DNA from 4 places in the Bacterioplanoides sp. SCSIO 12839 genome. Region 1 is predicted to be linked to each of the others. Evidence: predicted binding sites of a transcription regulator. Region 1 holds the regulator's gene; each other region holds the start of a gene.
What was found. Region 1 encodes LexA, which represses DNA repair genes until DNA is damaged. Its sites were predicted from a motif close to TACTGTNTANNTANACAGTA; they were not measured.

Region 2: recN (DNA repair protein RecN) is a predicted target of LexA. The motif match lies at 2,324-2,343, and genes of this name have one in related genera.
Region 3: uvrD (DNA helicase II) is a predicted target of LexA. The motif match lies at 2,481-2,500, and genes of this name have one in related genera.
Region 4: recA (recombinase RecA) is a predicted target of LexA. The motif match lies at 4,110-4,129, and genes of this name have one in related genera.

The regions. Positions count from the first base shown of each region.
Region 1 covers NZ_CP073745.1:2,506,019-2,511,752, forward strand. The annotation lists gene KFF03_RS11500 (S-methyl-5'-thioinosine phosphorylase) at 1-713, opposite strand, end outside; gene nagZ (beta-N-acetylhexosaminidase) at 715-1,761, opposite strand; gene KFF03_RS11510 (L,D-transpeptidase) at 1,746-2,261, opposite strand; gene KFF03_RS11515 (TetR/AcrR family transcriptional regulator) at 2,409-3,056, opposite strand; gene lexA (transcriptional repressor LexA) at 3,305-3,904, shown strand; gene KFF03_RS11525 (SulA-like leucine-rich domain-containing protein) at 3,954-4,397, shown strand; gene KFF03_RS11530 (hypothetical protein) at 4,494-4,745, opposite strand; gene KFF03_RS11535 (DUF6586 family protein) at 4,905-5,384, opposite strand; gene KFF03_RS11540 (YfaZ family outer membrane protein) at 5,405-5,734, opposite strand, start outside.
Region 2 covers NZ_CP073745.1:614,622-620,355, reverse strand. The annotation lists gene dnaK (molecular chaperone DnaK) at 1-1,471, opposite strand, end outside; gene grpE (nucleotide exchange factor GrpE) at 1,591-2,193, opposite strand; gene recN (DNA repair protein RecN) at 2,371-4,047, shown strand; gene KFF03_RS02945 (DUF4136 domain-containing protein) at 4,143-4,703, opposite strand; gene KFF03_RS02940 (alpha-L-glutamate ligase-like protein) at 4,828-5,734, opposite strand, start outside.
Region 3 covers NZ_CP073745.1:3,714,280-3,720,013, reverse strand. The annotation lists gene KFF03_RS16820 (S9 family peptidase) at 1-658, opposite strand, end outside; gene KFF03_RS16815 (PA3496 family putative envelope integrity protein) at 1,030-1,215, opposite strand; gene KFF03_RS16810 (SIS domain-containing protein) at 1,487-2,338, opposite strand; gene uvrD (DNA helicase II) at 2,543-4,774, shown strand; gene KFF03_RS16800 (TRAP transporter substrate-binding protein) at 5,067-5,734, shown strand, end outside.
Region 4 covers NZ_CP073745.1:3,064,527-3,070,260, forward strand. The annotation lists gene KFF03_RS13920 (NAD(P)/FAD-dependent oxidoreductase) at 1-1,280, shown strand, start outside; gene KFF03_RS13925 (AraC family transcriptional regulator) at 1,227-2,294, opposite strand; gene KFF03_RS13930 (regulatory protein RecX) at 2,558-3,034, opposite strand; gene recA (recombinase RecA) at 3,015-4,052, opposite strand; partial or broken gene mutS (DNA mismatch repair protein MutS) at 4,295-5,734, shown strand, end outside.

The DNA of each region.
Region 1 (5,734 bases):
TTTACCTGCTCCATTCCGCCGTTTAAAACAGCACGAATTTGCTCCATGGTAATTTCCCCTTCAGCCTTGCCTGCCGCTGGATTCACCACTAAACAAATGCTGGCATATGGAATACCTAACTCACGCGCCAAAGCAGCTTCTGGCATGCCCGTCATCCCCACCAGGTCACAGCCATCCCTTTCCATACGAGAGATTTCAGCGATGGTTTCCAGCCTTGGCCCCTGGGTTGCACCATACACACCAGCACCTGAAACCAAAAAGCCGGCGGCTGTCGCTTCACTCAATAACTTCTGGCGTAATACTTCGTCATAAGGAAAAGTCAGATCCACATGATCCAATGGCATAAACTCACCATCAAAATACGTGCTTTCACGACCCCAGGTGTAATCAATCACCTGATGCGGCACGGCAATATGACCAGACACCATCGCCTCTGTTATACCGCCTACGGCGTTCACGGCAATAATGGCATCCACACCACATTGCTGCAGAGCCAGCAGATTTGCGCGGTAATTAATTTTATGTGGAGGTACAGAATGTGGATGGCCGTGACGGGCGAGAAAAATAACCTCATTGCCATGCCACTTGCCCTCGGTCAGCAGTCCGGATGTCATGCCCAGTGGAGTTTCCACCGCCTGTTCTGAAATAACGTCAAGCTCTGGCAACTGAGTCAGGCCGGTGCCACCAATAATGGCTGTTTTTTTTGCTTTCATATTAATTTAATAAATCGTTAATGCGCTGTTGAATCTGCACACGCCGCTGCTGACAGTTGTCATCAATCTCGATGGCTGGCGGAATCAACGACGATAAATCGAGTGCTGTTAATTGTGGGTTTTTCTGCCTCGCCTGACGTACCGCAGCAACCACCTCAACCGCTGCGTCACGATGATTACAAGCCAGCAATGCATTACAGCCTGCTGCGATGGCTTTATCACTGCGCTCACTGTAACTGCCCGCCGCAGCGGCGCCAGCCATGGATAAATCATCACTGAAAATAACACCCGAAAAGGCCAGCTGCTGACGTAAAATTTGCTGCAGCCAAACCTCAGAAAAACCGGCCGTGGTTGTGTCATCGACACTGGGATACAACACATGGGCAGGCATCACACCGGCAAGCTTGTGTTGCGCCATCAGTCGGGCAAACGGTTGTATGTCGTACTGAATTTGCTCAAGTGTTCGTTCATCAACCGGCAAGTCCAGATGAGAATCCGCTTCCACAGCACCATGGCCCGGAAAATGTTTCCCCACCGCTGCCATCTGCAACGACTGCATTCCAGCGATAAATGCTCCGGCTAACTCAGCGACGGCATTGGCATCGTGGCCAAAAGCGCGATCACCGATAACACGAGAGCAATCCCGCTCAATATCCAGTACCGGCGCAAAACTCAGGTGTACGCCCTGCTCAATTAATTCCAGCGCCATTAACCAACCAAGATCCTCGGCCAGACCCAGAGCTTGGGAGGTGTCTTTTCGATAAACCACTTCCAGCGATAACATAGCAGGCAGACGGGTAAACCCTTGGCGAAAACGCTGTACACGCCCCCCTTCCTGATCGACACAAATCAGCAAATCTGACCGTAAATCATGAATCGATTGAGTGAGCTGTTTAAGTTGTGCCGGGCTTTCATAATTACGACTGAAAAGAATGAGTCCGGCAATTTCCGGCTGCAATAAAAACTCGCGATCCGAAGCCGTTAATTCTGTGCCAGCAATATCAGCGATAACACCCACATGATGGTGAAAATTTACAGGTTCTTGCATGGAATTCTCGAAAAACTATGTGGCTGTATCCAGACTTCGGTGCCTGGTTCAATCAGATCAAACAGCTCAATCACATCCTCGTTGCGCATCCGGATACAGCCGTGTGACAACGCTTGCCCCATAGGCTCAGAGTCCGGTGTGCCGTGTATATAAATATAACGCCGCATGGTATCGACATTACCCATGCGATTACGACCGACTTCCAGACCTTGCAACCACAGAATACGGCTGAGAATCCAATCACGCCCGGGCTCAGCTTTTGCCAGGCTATCAGAATAAATTTCGCCAGTTGGACGACGGCCAATGAACACCGCATTTTCAGGTTGGCCGGCACCAATTTTGGCGGCAATACGGTGCCACCCCTGTGGTGTTTTGCCTGAGCCAGATAGCTCACCAATACCATTAATGGCGGTGGAAACAGAATATAGATGGCAGATCCCTGCCGTGGAAATCCGTAATGCCTGATCAGCAATGGATATTTCGATCAGATTGTTGGTCATGAACTCAGCTACAGCTCTGATATTACTAAAGCAGGAAGCTTATCAAAGCTGCCGATGGTTCGGTACTGCTGAGTGTTTTCATAAAACGCGCGACTGACGCCGATGCCTGAAACAAGCTATGCCTGAAACAAACTGCATCCAAACAACTTATGCCTGGAAGCCAGCCCCCAGGAATGGAATTAATTTATTAAAGACACCACTGATATCGGCATCAATGCCAAATTCATGCTCGGCCATTGCAATTAACGCATCGGCACCCGACAAGGTGAACACAGTGGCACCCAACATAAAATGGATACGCCAGAAGCGATCTTCGTTGCTTAATTGGGGGGACGCAGCAGTGACCAATACCATGTAACGATTAAATACGGTGCCATATTCTTGCTTGAGAAACTTACGCACGTGACCCTGCCCCTGATTGTACGCCAACCCGAGCAAACGCATAAAAATACCCAGACGATGACGGTGGTCGTCGTCCAGTTCGGTTTTATTTTCACTCTGCAGGGCGGTAGCCGGCAACATCATCAGCACCGCATTGAGATCCGGTGTTTCTCCACCCAATTGCTGTTCAAACTGATCCAGCGTTTCTTCCAACTGTTGGCAGAAGGTATTCAGAAAGCGGGCAAAAACTGCCTGAATCAGCTCCTTCTTAGAGCCGAAATGATAGTTGACGGCCGCCAGGTTGACTCCGGCCTTGGTGGTGATATTGCGTAAGGAGGTCTCGGCAAATCCTTTTTCTGAAAACAGTTCCTCTGCAGCATTCAGAATGGCTTTGGCCGTCTCTTTGTTCGCCATAACGGCAAGCTCCTCAGCATTTAACGATAGTTACAAAACAAGTGTTTCAAACATACGTTTAAAACAGCTGAAAGGCAAGTACTGCCAACTACCATCAGTATTTCTCCGAATTAGCTGGCAGCTAACACACGAGGTCAACACCCAGCACACTCGACGGCCACTACAATTTTTTATACAGGGGTTTACACAGTATAAAATACTGTATACATTTACAGTCACTGTATGGATTACCAGTTTGGATAAATATCATGATCAAGCTGACCGCGCGTCAACAACAGGTTCTCGATTGTATTAAAGCATCATTGGAAGAGACTGGCTTTCCGCCCACTCGTGCCGAGATTGCTAACGAATTAGGATTCCGTTCTCCTAACGCAGCAGAAGAACATCTGAAAGCACTGGCACGCAAAGGCGCCATCGAGATGATGGCGGGTGCTTCACGTGGTATTCGCATTGTTGAAGCAAGCAACCCTGGGTTACCCATTGTTGGCCGTGTTGCTGCTGGCGAGCCAATCCTGGCCCAGGAGCACATCGAAGATTATTGCGAAATTCCGCCAAGCTTCTTTAAACCTCAAGCGGATTATCTGCTTGAAGTTCATGGCGACTCGATGATGGAAATGGGCATTCTGGACGGTGATTATATTGCGGTGCATCGCATGGACACCGCACGTAATGGTGAGGTTGTGGTAGCACGAGTTGATAATGAAGTGACCGTTAAGCGTTATGAGAAAAAGCGCAACAAAGTCACTCTCTTCCCGGAAAACAAAGACTACAGCCCTATTGAGGTCGACCTGAAAGAAGCCGACTTCGCCATCGAAGGTTTGTATGTTGGTGTTCTGCGCCGCAACTAATTTTTAATCGTCAATTTTATTCATTGTTTTCAGCACTCAGGGTGAAGTTATGCGTCAGTTAACTCTCGGAATGGAACCACTTGGTATGGAACAAGGCGGTCTGACTCTCAGCAGTTCGGCCTTACGTCAGCCACGTGTGATCAGTGGTAGCCTGACAGAGATGATTTTAAGTGAAGGCAGCGCCATTCAACCGATGCACTTATTACCTTTGCTGGCCCAATGTTCGGCACAACAACGCTGGTTGATGTGGCTGAGCCCTGAAATGCCAATGAATAAACACTATCTTGATAGCCTCGGGCTACAGGACTCTCCGGTGATTCATCTGGATGTTTGCCAGGATACACAGGCAATTTTAGTTGAGAAGGCACTGGAAGCCGCCAACAGCCATCTGATTATTGAATGGCAGGGGAAGCTTGAAGAAACACAACGCCAGGACATTGAACAACGCGCCAACCTGTCAGGCAGCCACGTTATTCTGATTCAACGCCGTTAATACAGAAACCCGATAACAAACCAACAAAAAAGGCCTTGTGGGTCTATTCACGAAAGAATGACGCTCACAAGGCCTTTTTATTAATCAGATAAACAATTAGTGCAGCTGATTATGATATTCCGGCTGAGCAAAATCATCGCGCTCAACTTCCATACCGGATAACTCACCCACTTTGCGGACGCCCGCCTCAATCATTACACGTGCGATATCCATATGATGAGCCTGCAAACTCGCTTTGGCATCATCAGAAAAATGAATACTGACCAGTGCATCGCCTTCTTGCTCGTCTGCACGACGCAACGCAATGTCACCGTTTGATAACTCTACAATTTCAAAAAAGCGTGCCATAACCGCCTCTCGTTTTCGGGCGCGAGAGTGTAACACAGCAGTCATCTAATAGGAGGGAAATTCACAAGAAAATCTACGTTTTTAACGTGTCACTGATGACTCAAAACAGCACTGAAAAATACGCTTCAATGCCTGTTAAAACCATAGTTTTTCAGTGGTTTAACTTTCCTGACGATTTTCTCTTTGCAGATCAATCAGTTGCGATAATTGATGATGCCATTGCCCGATATTGGTGGTATGCGATGACGTACTGGCGTCAACCAGATTAATCATTCCGGGTTGTGAGACGCGGCTGATCTGAGGTTCAAGTGCATCGGCACGTCCAATCGCATCACAGGCCGTCAACATGGCACGAAGCCATGAAAAGCTGTCGTTTTCGAGATGCTCAAACTCTCGCATTTCGCCGGTAATCAAAGGTGTCTGCGATAACAGATCGGCCAGTGAAGAGAATGGCTGTCTGAAAGTCGCCAACTCAGCTAACTCATGCAGGTAAGAAAGGTAAGCATCTCTTAACAGGTACAAAGCACTGTCCTGCAGTGCTTGTTGCAGCACGGCAGGTTCAGTTGTATCAGCAGCTTGCTGCATAAGCAGCTGACTCTGATACAGCTTATGATTGGTAAAGCTTAACCAGCTTGCCATAAGGTATTTGCTTCCCGAAATCAGAAATCCAGGCGCAAACCAACATGTGCGCCGTCACCTAATTCAAAACGATCACTCACGTCTTCAATTTTAATACCGGTGTAACGGTAACCCACATAAACACGAGCAGTAGGAATCAGGCTGTATTGCAGGCGCAGGTCTGCGTCAAAAATATTATCGGCATCTGAAAAAGAAATCACCGGAGGTGCATAATAACCGTAGCCAGCAACACTCACTTCAGGAACACCCGGCAGGCGATAACGGAAGAAACCACCCAGGCCAACACCACCGCCGCTTACGTCCGCATCGTCATCGGATGAAAAACCGTATAATTTACCACCAACACCGAT
Region 2 (5,734 bases), 1.9 Mb from region 1:
CCTTGTCTTTCGCGCTTACGTTCAGAATACCGTTCGCATCGATGTCGAAGGTCACTTCAATCTGAGGTACACCACGTGGAGCCGGTGGAATATCAGACAGATCGAAGCGACCCAGAGATTTGTTTTGTGCCGCTTGCTTACGCTCACCCTGTACCACATGGATGGTTACTGCTGGCTGGTTGTCATCAGCGGTTGAGAACACCTGAGATTTCTTCGAAGGAATCGTGGTGTTTTTCTCGATAACCGCAGTTGCAACGCCACCCATGGTTTCGATACCCAGAGTCAGAGGCGTCACGTCCAGCAGCAGTACGTCTTTCACGTCACCAGCCAGTACCGCACCCTGAATCGATGCACCAACAGCAACCGCTTCATCCGGGTTAACGTCTTTACGAGGCTCTTTACCGAAGAACTCAGCGACTTTTTCCTGAACCATTGGCATACGGGTCTGACCGCCCACCAGGATCACTTCGTCAATTTCGCTGGAAGACAGGTCCGCGTCTTGCAGAGCAATACGACATGGCTCCAGAGAGCGAGCAACCAGATCTTCAACCAGAGATTCCAGCTTGGCACGAGTCACTTTTACGTTTAAGTGCTTAGGACCGGTCGCATCCGCCGTGATGTACGGCAGGTTCACGTCAGTTTGTTGTGCAGAAGAAAGCTCAACTTTTGCTTTCTCAGCCGCTTCTTTCAGACGCTGCAGAGCCAGTGGGTCATTGTGCAGATCGATGCCGCTTTCTTTCTTAAATTCGTCAGCCAGATATTCAATCATGGCCATATCGAAGTCTTCACCACCCAGGAAGGTATCACCATTGGTTGCCAGTACTTCGAACTGCTTCTCGCCATCAACGTCAGCAACTTCAATAATGGAGATATCGAACGTACCACCACCTAAGTCATATACCGCGATGGTGCGGTCGCCGCCTTCTTTATCGATGCCGTAAGCCAGTGCCGCAGCGGTTGGCTCGTTGATGATACGCTTAACTTCTAAACCCGCGATTTTACCGGCATCTTTGGTTGCCTGACGCTGAGAGTCATTGAAGTAAGCCGGAACAGTAATAACCGCTTCAGTCACTTCTTCACCCAGGAAATCTTCTGCGGTTTTCTTCATCTTTTTCAGAACTTCAGCAGAAACCTGTGGTGGTGCAAACTTGTCGTCTTTTACCGATACCCAAGCATCGCCATTGTCCGCTTCGATGATTTTGTACGGAACCATAGAGATGTCTTTCTGAACCACGTCATCTTTAAAACGACGACCAATCAGACGCTTAATCGCGAACAGGGTGTTGTCCGGGTTAGTTACTGCCTGACGCTTAGCTGGCTGGCCTACTAAGGTTTCGCCATCGGTGTAAGCAATGATGGAAGGGGTAGTACGATCGCCTTCTGCGTTCTCAACAACTTTTGACTTTTCGCCATCCAGAACGGCCACACAAGAGTTGGTGGTGCCCAGGTCGATACCAATAATTTTACCCATAATCGTGATCTCCAACGTTGGGCGGCGCTGGCCGCCTCAAAAAATTATTAACAATAGATTTTGTATTGATTTCTATATAAGTCCGCTCGCTCGCCTTTCAAGGCTGGGCGGATAAAAAATTATGCGTTTTCGTCGATTTGCGGAGCACCCTTGCTCACCATCACCATGGCGGGACGCAACAGACGACCTTGCAAGGTATAACCCTTCTGCATTACAGCAATCACGGTGTTAGGCGCTGCTTCTGCGCTCTCAATCATCGACATTGCCTGGTGCAATTCCGGGTTAAAGGTTTCACCCATCGGATCAACGGTTTCTACTTTGAATTTCGCAAGACCAGCCGCAAAACCCGTCAGTGTCATTTCCACACCTTCACGCAGAGGTTTGGTCGCTTCGTCATCACCGGCAGCGGCCAGTGCACGATCCAGGTTGTCTGCCACGCTTAACATTTCGTTAGCGAACTTTTCTACGCCAAACTTATGCGCTTTTTCGACATCCGCTTCGGCACGGCGACGTACGTTCTGCATCTCTGCCTGAACCCGTAACATCTGATCTTTCAGATCAGCGATTTCCTGTTGAGCGGCTTCCAGCAGAGAAGTCAGTGCTTCGTCACCGGTTTGCTCATTTGCGCCTTCAACTGCTTCTTCTGCAGTCGCTTCGGTTGCTTCAACCTGCTCTTCAGCTGGCTTCTGGATTTCGTCCTGAATGTTCTGCTCTTCAGACATCAACTTTTCCTCAATCAGGGATCGTTCAATTTGTTTCGATGAGAGGTATATGGGAGCGCCAGAACCGTTTTCAAGGGCTGAAACTCACACAACTTGACGGAAAGTCGATTAAATTCTTGACAGCCAGAGACACTGTACATATAAACACTGTATGCATGATCAGTATAGGAGCTGGGTATGTTGTTACATTTATCTATCCATCAGTTTGCGTTAGTGGATGAACTGGAGCTGGAATTTAAACCCGGCATGGCGGTGATTACCGGCGAAACCGGTGCAGGCAAGTCGATTCTGCTGGATGCTCTCGGCATCGCACTCGGACAAAGAGCGGAAGCCGATAGCGTGCGCTTTGGTGCCAATAAAGCCGAAGTCAGTGCCAGTTTCACCCCAAACGACAATGCCAGAAGCTGGTTAGAGCAACGTGACCTGCCCACGGACGATGATCAGATTATCCTGCGTCGGGTGGTTTCCAGCGAAGGCCGCTCCCGTGGTTATATCAATGGCCGCCCGGCCTCTGCCAATGATCTCAAAGATCTGGCTCAATGCCTGATTGATGTTCACTCGCAACATGCTCACCAACGCCTGCTGCAAAAAGATACACCACGACAACTGGTGGATGCTTTTGGCAATTTACAACAGGATGCTCGTGCGGTTTCACAAGCCTTTAAACACTGGCAGAAGAATGCCCAACGGTTAAAAACCCTTAGCGAAGAAAGCAGCGAAATACAGGCACAGCGTCAGCTACTCAGCTATCAGGTTGAAGAATTACGTGAGTTAAACCTGAGTGAAAACGAATTGGATGAGTTAGAAGCCGAACATAAACGGTTAGCCAACGCTGAAACCATGTTGCTCAGCGGCCAGCAAGCTCTGGCTTCCTGCCTGGGTAACGAGAGCGCTGAAATGGCCGCAACTCAACTGGCCTACCAGGCGATGAATCTACTGAATCAACTGGATGACAATCACCCAACTCTGCTGGAAGCCAAAGAGTTGTTACAGCAAGCGCATATCCAGCTGGAAGAAGCTGGCTTATCGCTGCAGCGCTATCTGGAACAAGTCGATATAAATCCGCATCGGTTACAGCAAGTAGAGAGTCGTTTAGGTGAAATCTTTTCGGTGGCCCGCAAGCATCAGATTCAACCACAGCGCCTATATCCATACTGGCAGGAACAGGAAGATCAGTTAGCTCAGTTAAATCTCAGCGACGATGATTTATTAGAACTGGAACAGGAAGTGGAACGTCTGCGCGAACACTTCCAACAGCTGGCACAAAAGCTATCAAAAAAACGTCAGAAAGCAGCCGCGAAACTTGATAAAGAAGTGGAAGCACACTTTGACTCACTGGCATTAGGTCGTGCGCGTTTTATGACTCAATTAGAGGCGCTCGAGTCTCAACAAGCCAATCAACACGGTATCGACAACATCAGCTTCCACGTACAAACCAACCCGGGTATGCCTTCCGGGCCGTTGGCCAAAGTGCTTTCTGGTGGTGAGCTCTCTCGTATCAGCTTGGCGATTCAGGTAGTGACTGCAGCTACCAGCCAGATTCCAAGTTTGATTTTTGATGAAGTGGATGTCGGCATTGGTGGCGGTACCGCCGAGCGCGTAGGTCGTTTAATGCGATCTTTAGGCAAAGAGGACGGCCAGGTTATGTGTGTGACCCACCAGCCACAGGTTGCTGCTCAGGCTCACCAACATTTTCAGGTGAGTAAAATCAGCGGCGATAATTCCACTCACACTCAGATTCGTGAACTCAACAACAAACAACGCTCGGAAGAGTTAGCACGCATGTTAGGTGGTGTGGATATTACTCAACAAACCCTGGCGCATGCTCAGGAGATGTTAGACCTGGTGCAATGATGTTGGCCTGATCTACTGCACCTTAGCAGAAACAAAAAAGCCGGATTCTGATGAATCCGGCTTTTTCAGTGATGCTGTACGATTTTATCAGGCGATTACTTCTTCTTGCCCGGAGGATAGGCTTCAAAGATGGTTTTTAAGGCTTCCTGAATCTGTTCAGTACGCTCGGCCGGAGTACGACCTTCTTTGATTGTGTCGGAGCCGGCACCACGCCACAGCAGATCTTTGCTTTTAGCATCAACGATATCAATGATCAGAGTCCCTTCTTTGTACTCATGCACGCGGGTGTCAGCCTGCAAACCTGCACCCAAACCACGATATGAATACGGGTAGTAACCAAAGCTGGTGTAGAAGGTATTCACATCCGTTTTGTTCTCTACCTTAGTCAGGTAATTCACCAGAATCTGAGCTTCTTCTGCTGGCACCTTGGTTAAACCTGCAGAGGTTAATTGCTGCTCTAACCCTTCACGGATACGGCGATCATTTAAACCATCCACATGATATTTATGAGAACCACTGTCTTTTGAGGTTTCCAGCCAGTTCCATTTTTTCAATTCAGCTAAGTTTACGTCTTCGTTGTAGTCGTAATCGGTACTGATTGAGCTACAGCCTGCCAGCAGCAAGATGCCAGCCCATGCCATGATTTGTTTTAACATAATACTGTCCTTTGTTGATTCATCTGAAGTCTTTCTGGCAAACACTTTATCAGGTTCTTATGACGGCGCAATTGAGATGTGTTAACAAACATCAAACTTCACAATTAAGCGCCGCTTTCACCTACTAGTGCTGCCATTGGTCAATAGACCACTGCACCCGCTCATCCACCGACAACTCAAAATGTTCGAGATTTTCAACCGCTTCCAGACGTTTCCCAAGGCCGACCTGATTAGCAATCTGAATCGCCAGCCCAGGACGAGCATTCACTTCCAGAATCAACGGCCCCAACTTTTCATCCAGTACAATATCGGCACCGAGGTAACCCAGATGAGTCATTTCAAAGCAGGCCGCCGATAACTGCAGGATGGTTTGCCAATGCGGAATATCAAGCTCATCGAAGCGTTTATCCGTATCCGGGTGGCGCTCTATTAACAAACCATTCTGAACCGCAAACAAACTTTTACCGGTTGCGATATCCAGACCAACCCCGACTGCCCCCTGGTGCAGATTAGCCTTGCCATCGGAGTCTTCGGTCGAGCAACGCATCATTGCCATCACCGGGAATCCTTTAAAGATAATCACCCGGATATCCGGCACCCCCTGATAGCTGTAATCGTTAAAGCGAGGATCAAAGCTCACCAGATTTTCCACCATGGCCACATCATTGCGACCACCCAAACTGTACAGGCCGCTGAGGGTATTGGAGATATGGCGCTGGATATCCATTAGTGTCACCACTTCGCCACTGGGTTTAAGAAAATGGTCGCCATCACGACCAACAATTACCAGGATTCCTTTACCACCACTGCCTTGTGCCGGCTTGATCACAAACTGATTCAGCAGCAGAAACTTATCCAAAGCAGGTTTGATTTCAAACTGATGTGAAATCACACCAATCAGTTCCGGCACTGATATACCGGCTTTAAGCGCGGCCTGTTTGGTTTTTAACTTGTCATCCACCAGCGGGTAATAACGACGGTTATTGTATCGGGCGATAAAATCGACGTTCCGTCGGTTCATGCCTAAGATA
Region 3 (5,734 bases), 1.2 Mb from region 1:
CCCCAGCTGCAACATTCGGTATTGCCGGGTTTATACCGCTTAGAAAAGTTTGTTCCAGTTGATATGGACCTGCCATCGGGGCACTGGCGACCAGATTGAATTCGTCTGAATAATTTGCCTCAATCGCTCTCTGAGCCGACATAACCACATGGCCGCCTTGAGAGTAGCCGGCAAGCATGACTTTGCCGGACAGTTCGATATTTTCTTCGAGTGAATCGACAGCAATACGTGCCGCACGTAGCGCATCAATCATGGCTTGTGCCTGACTGTCCCGATGCAAAAACGGATGATAGTCATATTCTGAAGCGCCAAATCCGAGGTAATCCGGGCTGACGACGACATATCCCTGAGAAGCAAAAAAACCGTGGTCAAAAGCTGCACTTTCGACCGTTGCTTCAATGTAGTCTTCCTGAGTCGTTGTGCCATGAGCCTTGGCCAGTAGCGGGTATGGCCCCTCACAGCCAGGGCCTGAAGGGAATGATAATGCTCCTGATACGGTCACACTCTCACCTTCGACCCCGAGGCTCGAATATTCAAGCCGATACAGCTCTACGTCACAATCTGCCTGACCTGACAGTGCAATCAACCCTTGTTCTGTCATTGCGCTGTCGATGGCTTGCTGGGTAACACTTGCCACCTTGGTGGCAGTTACTTGCATTGATGGACCTGAAGAGCTGCTGCTATCACCTCCACAAGCCGAAATCAGTAACGCGGCCGATATAACACTGCTATTTATTAACGGTTTTATAGGGAATTTCATACCTTGCTTCCTGTTCTTATTATTGGAATAGGAGCTCTGATACAAGCAGGCGCAGGAACAAAGCTCTGGCATAAAACCAGACTAACATGGTGGGAGTATCGCTTGCATACAGATTTTTTGGAACGAAAGAACAGCTTCAGCGAAGGTAATGTGCTGAACAGCCACGTAACAGCACTAATACAACAATGTTGTAACCATCAGAAATACGGCGGGTTTGGCTAGATTCTACCTCCAACATATACATGCTGGAGGTGATAGAGAACCAGTTTTTACATCTCTTCGAAATAATAATCCTCTAATTCAGATTCCAGGCATTTGCGTTCACGATGTGCTTCAATGGCGCGACGGGCCATCAGCTTTTTAGACATTTGCGATTCTTTTTTTACCACCACATTGCCGTTCTGATCGAACGATACAACTTCTTCGTGGCCTTCGAACTTAATAGCTGCTTCCATTGTTCTATTCCTTCTGTAGATCACAGTCAGTGTGGTTTTGCTAACCCGGAGCCATGATTTTTCTTTTTATTGGTTGCAATAGAATGACAGTAAAAATTGAAGTGGCCAAATAACCCGAAAATTGAATGAACAATCAGTAACCAAACCGAGGCCTTGATTCTTCTGGTGTAAGGAAAAAATAGGGAAATTGACGCCTGATTATTGCCGTCAGTTTGACAAAAAAGTCAGCGGCAAAACGAACTTATGGCGTATTTTGTCTTATTTTTGAGCCTTAATTTTCAAGGCGAAGTGACTTAATACTGCGTTTGATGGCATTTAAATGTTCAGCAAACTCGGGGCCGCGACGCTGGGTAACGGCGACGGCGAGCATATCGATGATCATCAGATGAGCAATACGGGAGGTCATCGGCGTGAACTGCTCGGTGTCTTCTTCGATATTGATATGAATCGGTAAATCAGCGGCCAGGCTTAATGGAGTGTTTGCGGGTGCCAAACTCACCACCTGAGCACCGTGTTGTTGTGCCAGTTGAACGGTATGTAATAAATCCTTGGTGCGCCCGCTTTGGGAAATGGCAACAACCACATCGTCTTCGCCCAGCGTCACCGCCGACATCGACTGCATATGTGGATCACTGTAAGCAGCCGTAGCGACCTGTAAGCGGAAAAACTTGTGTTGTGCATCGGTTGCCACGGCACCGGATGCACCAAAGCCATAAAACTCGACCCGACGAGCAGCGCTGATGGCGTTGGCGGCCTGAGCTACCTGTTTGGTTTTCAGCTGCGACTTAACCTGATGTAAGCGCTGGATGGTGGTATCGGCAATTTTGTCGCAGATGTCTTCAATGCTGTCATCTTCGGCGATCGCAAACTGACCGATGTTATTGGCGACCGCCATTTCCTGAGCGATGCGGACTTTAAATTCCTGAAAGCCGTTGCAGCCAATACCGCGACAAAAACGCACGATGGTGGGTTCGCTGACCTGAGCTTCCTGTGCCAGATCGACAATCCGCATGTGCATCACCTGTTCCGGTGCCTTGAGCACATACTCGGCAACCTTAACCTCAGATTTACGCAGGTTAGGGATTGCTGCTGCAATTTCTGTCAGAACCGGACTCTGTCTCAAATCAGCCTCGCACAGCCAGAATGGGGATGGGTGATATTACTGAGTGTAGTAAATCACTATTAACTGCGCGGATTATAAGTGAATCTGCTATGAGTGCCAGCGATGATGATCAGCGAGCAGAGCAGCACTATTGTGAATAAATGGGTGTAAATATATACAGTAAAGCTATCAAATCTGTGGCATGAATCTGATAGACTCGCGTCCATGGATATTTCACTTTTGCTCGATAACTTAAACGATGGTCAGCGCAATGCGGTGGCTGCCTCTTCCAAACATCAGCTGGTATTGGCCGGCGCGGGTTCGGGGAAAACCCGGGTGCTGGTGCAGCGTATTGCCTGGCTGTTAAATGTGGAGAACGTATCGCCGTTTGCGGTGATGGCGGTGACATTTACCAACAAGGCGGCGAAAGAAATGCGCGGCCGTCTGGAAGAGCTGTTAAATGTGCCTTCCAATGGTTTATGGGTGGGTACTTTCCACGGCCTGGCACATCGCTTGTTGAAGCAACACTGGCGTGAAGCCAAACTGCCGCAACATTTTCAGATTCTCGACAGTGACGATCAGCTGCGGTTAATCAAACGCCTGATGAAAGCGCACAACATCGACGACAGCCGTTATCCGCCAAAACAAATTCAGTGGTTTATTAACGGCCAGAAAGATGAAGGCCGTCGTGCGGCGCATGTGATTCCATCGGCTGATCCGTTTCAGGAAACCTTGCGCACGGTGTATTCCATCTACGAAGAAAACTGCCAGCAAAATGGTCTGGTGGATTTTGGTGAAATTCTGCTGCGTGCTCATGAATTATGGTTGCACAACCCGGAACTGCTGGAACATTATCAGCAACGCTTCCGCAACATTTTGGTCGACGAATTTCAGGACACCAACAATATCCAATACGCTTGGATTCGGCTGTTAGCCGGTGATCGGGTTTCGGTGATGGCGGTAGGTGATGACGATCAGTCTATTTACGGCTGGCGCGGCGCCAATATCGATAATATCCGTAACTTCCAGCAAGACTTCCCGGGCGCTGAGCTGATTAAGCTGGAGCAGAATTATCGTTCTACGGCTAATATCCTGGCCGCCGCCAACGCCGTGATTACCAATAACCAGGGGCGTTTAGGTAAAAACCTGATGACGGAAGGTGCTGAAGGCGAACCGATTCGTTTATACAGCGCCTTTAATGAGCAGGACGAAGCCCGTTATATTGCCGATTTGGTGGATGAGTGGTCACGTGATGGCCGCCAGCGTACCGAGATGGCGGTGTTGTATCGTTCCAATGCTCAGTCGCGCACCCTCGAAGAAGCGTTTTTGCGCTCAGGCATTCCTTACCGCATTTATGGTGGCCAGCGTTTTTATGAGCGCCTGGAAATTAAAAATGCCTTGTCGTATTTGCGCCTGTTATTAAATCGACAGGACGATGCGGCGATGGAGCGAGTCATTAATGTTCCGGCGCGGGCGATTGGCGAAAAAACCGTGGAAATTTTGCGCAGCCATGCCCGAGATCAGGGTTGTTCGTTATGGCAGGCCGCTAATGAAGCGGTGTCGTTAGGTTTATTACCGAAACGTGCCGGAACTGCCGTGCAGAACTTTGTCGATTTACTCGATGAAATGAGTGTTGGCATCGAAGAATTAAAATTACACGAAATTGTTGATCAGGTTATTACCCAAAGCGGTTTGATCGAACACCATAAAAAAGAGAAAGGTGAAAAAGGTCAGGCGCGCCTCGATAACCTGGAAGAGTTAATTAACGCCGCGCGTCAGTTTGAAACCGGCGATTATCTGCCATCCGATGAAACAGATGCTGATGGTGAAGAACCGACCAGCCAGTTAGATCTGGCGGTCTTCCTCGATAACGCTGCGTTGGATGCGGGTGAAGGTCAGGCGGATGAATACGAAGACGCGGTGCAATTAATGACGCTGCACTCGGCCAAAGGTCTGGAGTTCCCGCAAGTAGTATTGGCGGGCATGGAAGAAGGTTTATTCCCGCATAAAATGTCGATGGATGAAGCGGAAGGCCTGGAAGAAGAGCGTCGTCTGGCTTACGTTGGTATCACCCGGGCAATGGAGCAGTTAATTCTGACTCATGCCGAAAGCCGTCGTTTGCATGGTCAGGAAAATTTCAGTACGCCGTCGCGTTTTATTCGGGAAATTCCGCAGGAACTGATTCAGGAAGTTCGTCTGAAAAACAGTGTCAGTCGACCGCTGACGGCAAAACGCCAAGGTGGGTTTAATACACCGGCGCAACCAGATTTTATTAAACAAGAGCAGAGTGCCTCGGTACCGTACGATCTGGGTAACCGTGTTTACCATGAGATGTTTGGTGAAGGCACGGTGCTGCAGTTTGAAGGTCAGGGCCCGGGACTGCGGGTGCAGGTGTTTTTTGATGACGCCGGTCAGAAGTGGCTAGTGGCTAATTTTGCCAAGCTTGAAAAGGTTTGATCAAACTCACTAGAGAGTATGCTGGATTCGTTTTTCGAGAACAGCAACATGGATGTTGCATCCGTCCGGCAGGCACATGGATGTGCCTTCGGGACGGTGGCAGAAAAATGATCCGGCATACTACTAAGAATTTTAGGTAAGAGAGCAGTATATTTTTAGCCGCAGCGCAGAAGCCACGTCCTTGTGATCGCTGCGCTGTCGCAACATCCTATTGCTGCTATTAAAAATATACGACTCTCTTACCTTACTAATAATTAATAATATTTATAAAAACAACACAGAGGAATTAAGTGTGAAAATTAAAACCCTTGTTAAATCATTTGGCCTTGGGGCAATTGCAGCGGCAGCATTATTAATCGCCGGTTGTAATAAAGAAGCTCAAACCGAAGGTGCGCAATCATCAGCAGCTGCCCAACAGCAACAAACGTTTAAATGGAAGTTAGTCACTTCCTGGCCAAAAAACTTCCCGGGGTTAGGCACAGCTCCAGAGCGTTTTGCCAGTATGGTAAACGACATGTCCGGTGGCCGTTTAACCATTAAGGTTTATGGTGCGGGCGAACTGGTTCCTGCGTTACAGGTATTTGATGCAGTATCCCAAGGCACTGCAGAGATGGGTCATAGTGGTGCGTATTACTGGAAAGGTAAAACTCCAGCCTCACAATTTTTCACCTCGGTTCCGTTTGGTTTAACTGCACAGGAAATGCATGGCTGGATTCAATACGGTGGCGGACAACAATTGTGGGAAGAAGTGTACGCGCCTTTTAATATCTTACCGATGGCGGGTGGTAACACTGGCGTACAAATGGGTGGCTGGTTTAACAAAGAAATTAACAGCGTTGACGACCTTAAAGGTCTGAAAATGCGTATTCCTGGTATTGGTGGTGAGGTGCTGAAACGTGCCGGTGGTACTCCAGTGACGCTGCCGGGCGGTGAGATTTTCACATCACTGCAAACCGGTGC
Region 4 (5,734 bases), 560 kb from region 1:
TTGTTGGCGGTGGCGCAGGCGGATTGGAACTGGCAACTCAACTCGGACGGTCATTAGGCCGAACGAGCAAAGCAGAGATTGAACTGATTGATGCCAATCCGACTCACTTGTGGAAGCCATTACTACATGAAGTTGCCACCGGCGCTTTAGATTCAGGAATTGATGAACTGAATTATCGTGCCCATGGTAAAAAACATGGATTTAACTTCCAGTTAGGCCGGATGTCGGGCCTTGACCGCGACAATAAGCACATCATTCTGTCCCCTATGGTGGATGATCAGGGTGATGAAGTTCTGGCTGAACGCAAAGTGAGTTATGACACCCTGGTACTGGCACTGGGCAGTGTCACCAATGATTTTGGCACCCTTGGTGCCAAAGAGCATTGTGTCTTTCTGGATAGCCGCAAACAAGCGGATAAATTCCACCAGACGTTGTTGAATGAATTTCTCAGAGCTAATGCCAAAAGTGGCGACAATGATCAGATTCGCGATCTGGATATCGCGATTGTTGGCGCAGGTGCAACCGGCGTCGAATTATCCGCTGAGCTATACAACACGGCTGAAGAATTAGTCAGTTATGGCTTAAAAAACCTGAAGCCACAAAACCTGAAGGTTACCCTGATCGAAGCCGGCGAACGCATTCTTCCAGCATTGCCACAACGTATTTCAGCCGCAGCCACAAAAGAGCTGGAAAAGCTGGGAGTCACCGTCAGAACCAATACTCTGATTACAGCTGCAACAGCAGAAGGCTTTGAAACAAAAGACCAGGGGCCGATCAAAGCCAAGTTAAAGGTCTGGGCTGCAGGGGTGAAAGCGCCTGAGTTTATGAAAACACTGGGACTGGAAACAAACCGCGTCAATCAGATTGTTGTGAACCGACATTTGCAGACAGAGGATGACAACATTTTTGCACTGGGTGACTGTGCCAGTATGCTGCAAGAGGATGGCAAACCCGTACCACCTCGGGCGCAGGCTGCACATCAACAAGCCAGCCATCTGTTTAAAGCACTCAAAGCCCGGCATAAAAATAAGCCAATGCCTGAGTTTGTTTACAAGGACAAAGGTTCACTCGTTTCACTCAGTCGTTACAGTACCGTTGGCAGCTTGATGGGTAACCTGACTCAAGGCTCAATGATGATTGAAGGCCGACTGGCAAGACTGGTTTATGTATCGTTATACCGATTACATCAGATTGCATTACATGGTTATTGGCACACTATACTGCTGTCACTGGTCGGCCATATCAACAAGGTCATCAGACCCAGACTGAAGCTGCATTAACGGCTGATCATCCGCCAGGCGATAATCGCCTGGCGTCATCCCGGTCCAGCGTTTAAACGCTTTATAAAAAGCGCTGGGCTCTGTATACCCCACCATATACGCCACTTCGTATAAAGGCAGTTCTTCGCTTTTCAATAACTCCAGCGATAACGTATGGCGAGCCTCATCCAACAAATTCTGGTAGTTAGTCCCTAAGGCTTTCAAACGTCGTTGCAAGTTACGAACACTGATTCCTAAACGCTCAGCCATGTATTCCTGAGAAACCTGACGCTCAAGTAAACACGCCTGAAGCATGCCCTTAAGTTCACCGTAGACATCCAGATATTCTCTGAATTTATGATTGCCTTTCTCAAGATTGCGTAATTCATTGCGGTACAATTCAGGCTGCTGAAAAGGATTATTGCGTTGCCACAAAACTCTGGAAAAGCCTAACGCAAATACATCGGCTTCCATCACAGAAATATTCGCCAACGCTAAAGAGTCGGGCTGCCCCGAAGAATCTGACAGGCCAGAAAAACCAATTTTCTGGTAACAATCGGAAGGCAAATATAATGTCAGGTCATTTGAAAATTCAGTACCTTCGAGCATCGTCTGACAAACAAAATACAATGTTGATGCGACCAGAACAGCGGCATAATTCAGCGTATTGTCTGAGGCCAAAGGCTTCAACACAATCCGTTTTTCTCCGGCATCACTTTCTATATCAAACGCAATTCTGCCGACAACAGAATGTGAAAACCGACAGTATTGTGGCAGTACATTTTCAAAGCTATCGCCATAATGCAATAAACGAATCAGAGATAAATCCTGAGCTGCCAGGTATTTCCCGGTAGAGACTAATAAACGATAGTCAAAACCTTGCTGCACCATATACAAATAGACGTCAGACAGGCGCGCAGCAGCCACCCAGCGTGGCAATGTCTGAGTTTGATTTAATTTAAGTAGTTGCCAAACAGGAGTAGTGTTTATGCCCCGGCTTTCCCAGAACGCCAGCAAATGCTGAATGATGGACACATCAACCTGAGCTGTTGAGTTTATATCCTTTCTCAACGTGGATTTTTGATTATTTATTATCACTTCCCGGTAAATAAGCTTATAAACATATCGCTGTAAGAATATAGATACAGAGATACAGATTTTAGGCATATACCTGCGAGTGTGTTTTCCAGTGGGTGTTCTGTCAATAGACTGAGACGACAGAGAAACAAATGTCAGCGTAAAATATCCAGTGACGTTACAAAGACTGGAAATATGCGACAAAAAATAAAAGTTTTTTATTACTGAGTATTATTCAGCTCATCCAGTGCGTAAGTAATATAGTCCTGAGAAAAACCACGATACGCCATAAAACGATAAAGTTTCTGCTTACGATTCGGGTCATTTTCTTTCAGTGAATGGTATTTTTTTTTCAGTGTTTGCAAGGCACTGTCATACCAATCGCCCTCAAAAGACTCAAACGTCAAAGTAATCGTCTGGGCATTAATTCCTTTTTCTTTCAGTTCCTGGCGAATGCGCAAAGGACCAAGGCCACGAGCAAAGCGTGAGTTCAGAAATGACTCCGCAAAGCGTAAATCTGATTGCCACTGACGTTGCTGAAGGTCGTCTAACAACTGCTCAAGTATTTCAATCTTTTCGCAACGAGACTTAAGTTTTCGAAATAATTCAAGGCGGGAATAATCACGCCGCGACAGCAGATCGACCGCTGCCCGACGCAATTCATTTTCATCGAGGAAATCAGGCTTCTTCTGCTGCATCCACATCTTCGGCAGCCGATTCTTCATTTGAGATATTTAGCAACTGGGCACGAATCTGAGCTTCAATTTCAGCGGCCATTTCAGGATTTTCTTCCAGGAACTTGGAAGCGTTAGCTTTACCCTGACCAATCTTATTGCCTTTGTAGCTATACCAGGCTCCAGACTTCTCAACCAGCTCACATTTCACACCCAGGTCAATAACCTCACCCATGTGGTAAATGCCCTGACCATACATAATCTGGAATTCTGCCTGGCGGAACGGTGGTGATACTTTGTTTTTCACCACTTTCACCCGGGTTTCGTTACCAACAATTTCATCACCCTGCTTCACTGAACCGGTACGACGAATATCCAAACGAACAGATGAGTAGAATTTTAATGCATTACCACCGGTGGTGGTTTCCGGGCTACCAAACATCACACCAATTTTCATACGAATCTGGTTAATAAAGATCACCAGACAGTTCGCATTTTTAACGTTGGCGGTAATTTTACGCAGCGCCTGAGACATCAGACGAGCCTGTAAGCCAACGTGGGAATCACCCATATCGCCTTCAATTTCAGCTTTTGGTGTTAACGCCGCAACGGAGTCCACCACAATCACATCAACCGCACCAGAACGAACCAAGCTGTCACAGATTTCCAGTGCCTGTTCACCCGTATCCGGCTGTGATACCAGCAGGCTATCCAGATCAATACCCAGCTTCTCGGCATACAGTGGATCTAACGCGTGCTCCGCATCAATGATGGCAACGGTTTTGCCAGCCTTTTGCGCCTGTGCCATCGCTGACAAACACATGGTGGTTTTACCTGAGCTTTCCGGGCCATAAATCTCAACAATACGGCCCATTGGCAGACCGCCAATGCCCAAAGCAATATCAAGCCCCAGAGAACCAGTGGAAACCGCCGGAATCGCTTCACGTGGTTGTTCACCCATCTTCATGATGGCGCCTTTACCAAACTGACGTTCAATCTGGCCCAGTGCAGCATCAAGCGCTTTTTGCTTATTCGCGTCCATAAAGAATTCCTTTAATGTTTAACCATTCAGACCGGCGGGTGAAACACCTGTTTCGATCACTGTAAATTTAACCAGTATTTAACCATAGCTTTTTTTAGTCGCCAACCCCTTCGGAGTAAAAAATACTGGAAAGATATACAGGAATTTTTTAACGGCTTTTTTCACCCCTCTCCCTTACAATTCCCTCTTTCATTTTTCACTCGTATTTGTATCCACTATCTACGCGATTAAGGACACCTGTCATGGCAGCTCAGCCCAGCACCAAACATACTCCAATGATGCAGCAATACCTGCGTATTAAGGCCGACTTTCCTGACACTATTCTGTTCTATCGCATGGGCGACTTTTATGAGCTGTTTTATGACGATGCCAAAAAGGCAGCGCAACTGCTCGACATCACCTTAACGGCTCGTGGTAAAAGCGGCGATGGTCAGCCAATCCCGATGGCCGGTGTGCCATTTCATGCCGCAGAGAACTATGTTGCCAAGCTGGTCAAGCAAGGAGTATCGGTCGCCATTGCTGAACAAATCGGTGACCCGGCGACCAGCAAAGGACCGGTAGAACGCAAAGTGGTTCGGGTATTAACACCCGGCACACTAACCGATGAAGCGTTATTAGATGAACGCAGTGACAACCTACTGGTTGCCTTGTGCTCAGATCAGCAACGCCATGGCCTGGCGGTATTGGAAATCAGCTCAGGACGGTTTTCGGTATTAGAAGTCGATGGTGAAGAAGCTTTACTGGCCGAAGTTTAGCGTCTGCGTCCGGCGGAATTATTGGCAAATGAAGAGAATGTTTATCCGGAGATGATCAGCGAGCGCATGGGCTTTAAGCGCATGGCGCCCTGGCATTTTGAATCAGACACCGCGCTACGACTGCTAACGCAACAATTAAAAACCCGCGATTTACGGGGCTTTGGCTGTGAAGCCATGACAGTAGCCATTCGTGCCGCTGGCGCCTTGTTGCATTACGCTCAAGACACCCAACGTAACAATCTGCCACACATTCGTACACTCACCGTGGAGCAGCCAGACGATGCCATTGTGATTGACCCTGCATCGCGCCGTAATCTGGAAATCGACATCAACCAGAAAGGTGATGATCAGTACACCCTGACCTGGATTATGGATAAAACCGCCACCGCCATGGGCAGCCGTTTGTTAAAACGCTGGCTCAACCGGCCAATTCGGGATCAGCAACAACTGCAACAACGCCAAGGCTTTATTCGCCAACTGATTGATGGCTACGCTTGGGAAGGCATCCATAAAGCGCTAAAACAGGTAGGCGATATCGAACGAATTTTATCTCGCGTGGCATTGGGTTCTGCCCGCCCTCGGGATCTGGCACGTTTGCGCGATGCGTACACCGTATTACCTGATATTCGCCAACAATTGCGTGACCTGGATACACCACTGGCAGCGGCGTTACACGATCGGGCGCAGGAATTTCCGCATTGGGTTGAGCGTTTAACCCAAGCCATTATTGAAAATCCGCCGGTGGTGATTCGTGATGGCGGAGTGATTGCCGAAGGTTACGATGCCGAGCTGGATGAGCTGCGTGGCCTGAGTGAAAACGCCGGAGACTTTCTGGTCAAACTGGAAGAGCGGGAAAAACAGCGCACCGGCCTGAACACCTTAAAAGTCGGCTACAACCGGGTGCATGGTTACTATATTGAAATCAGC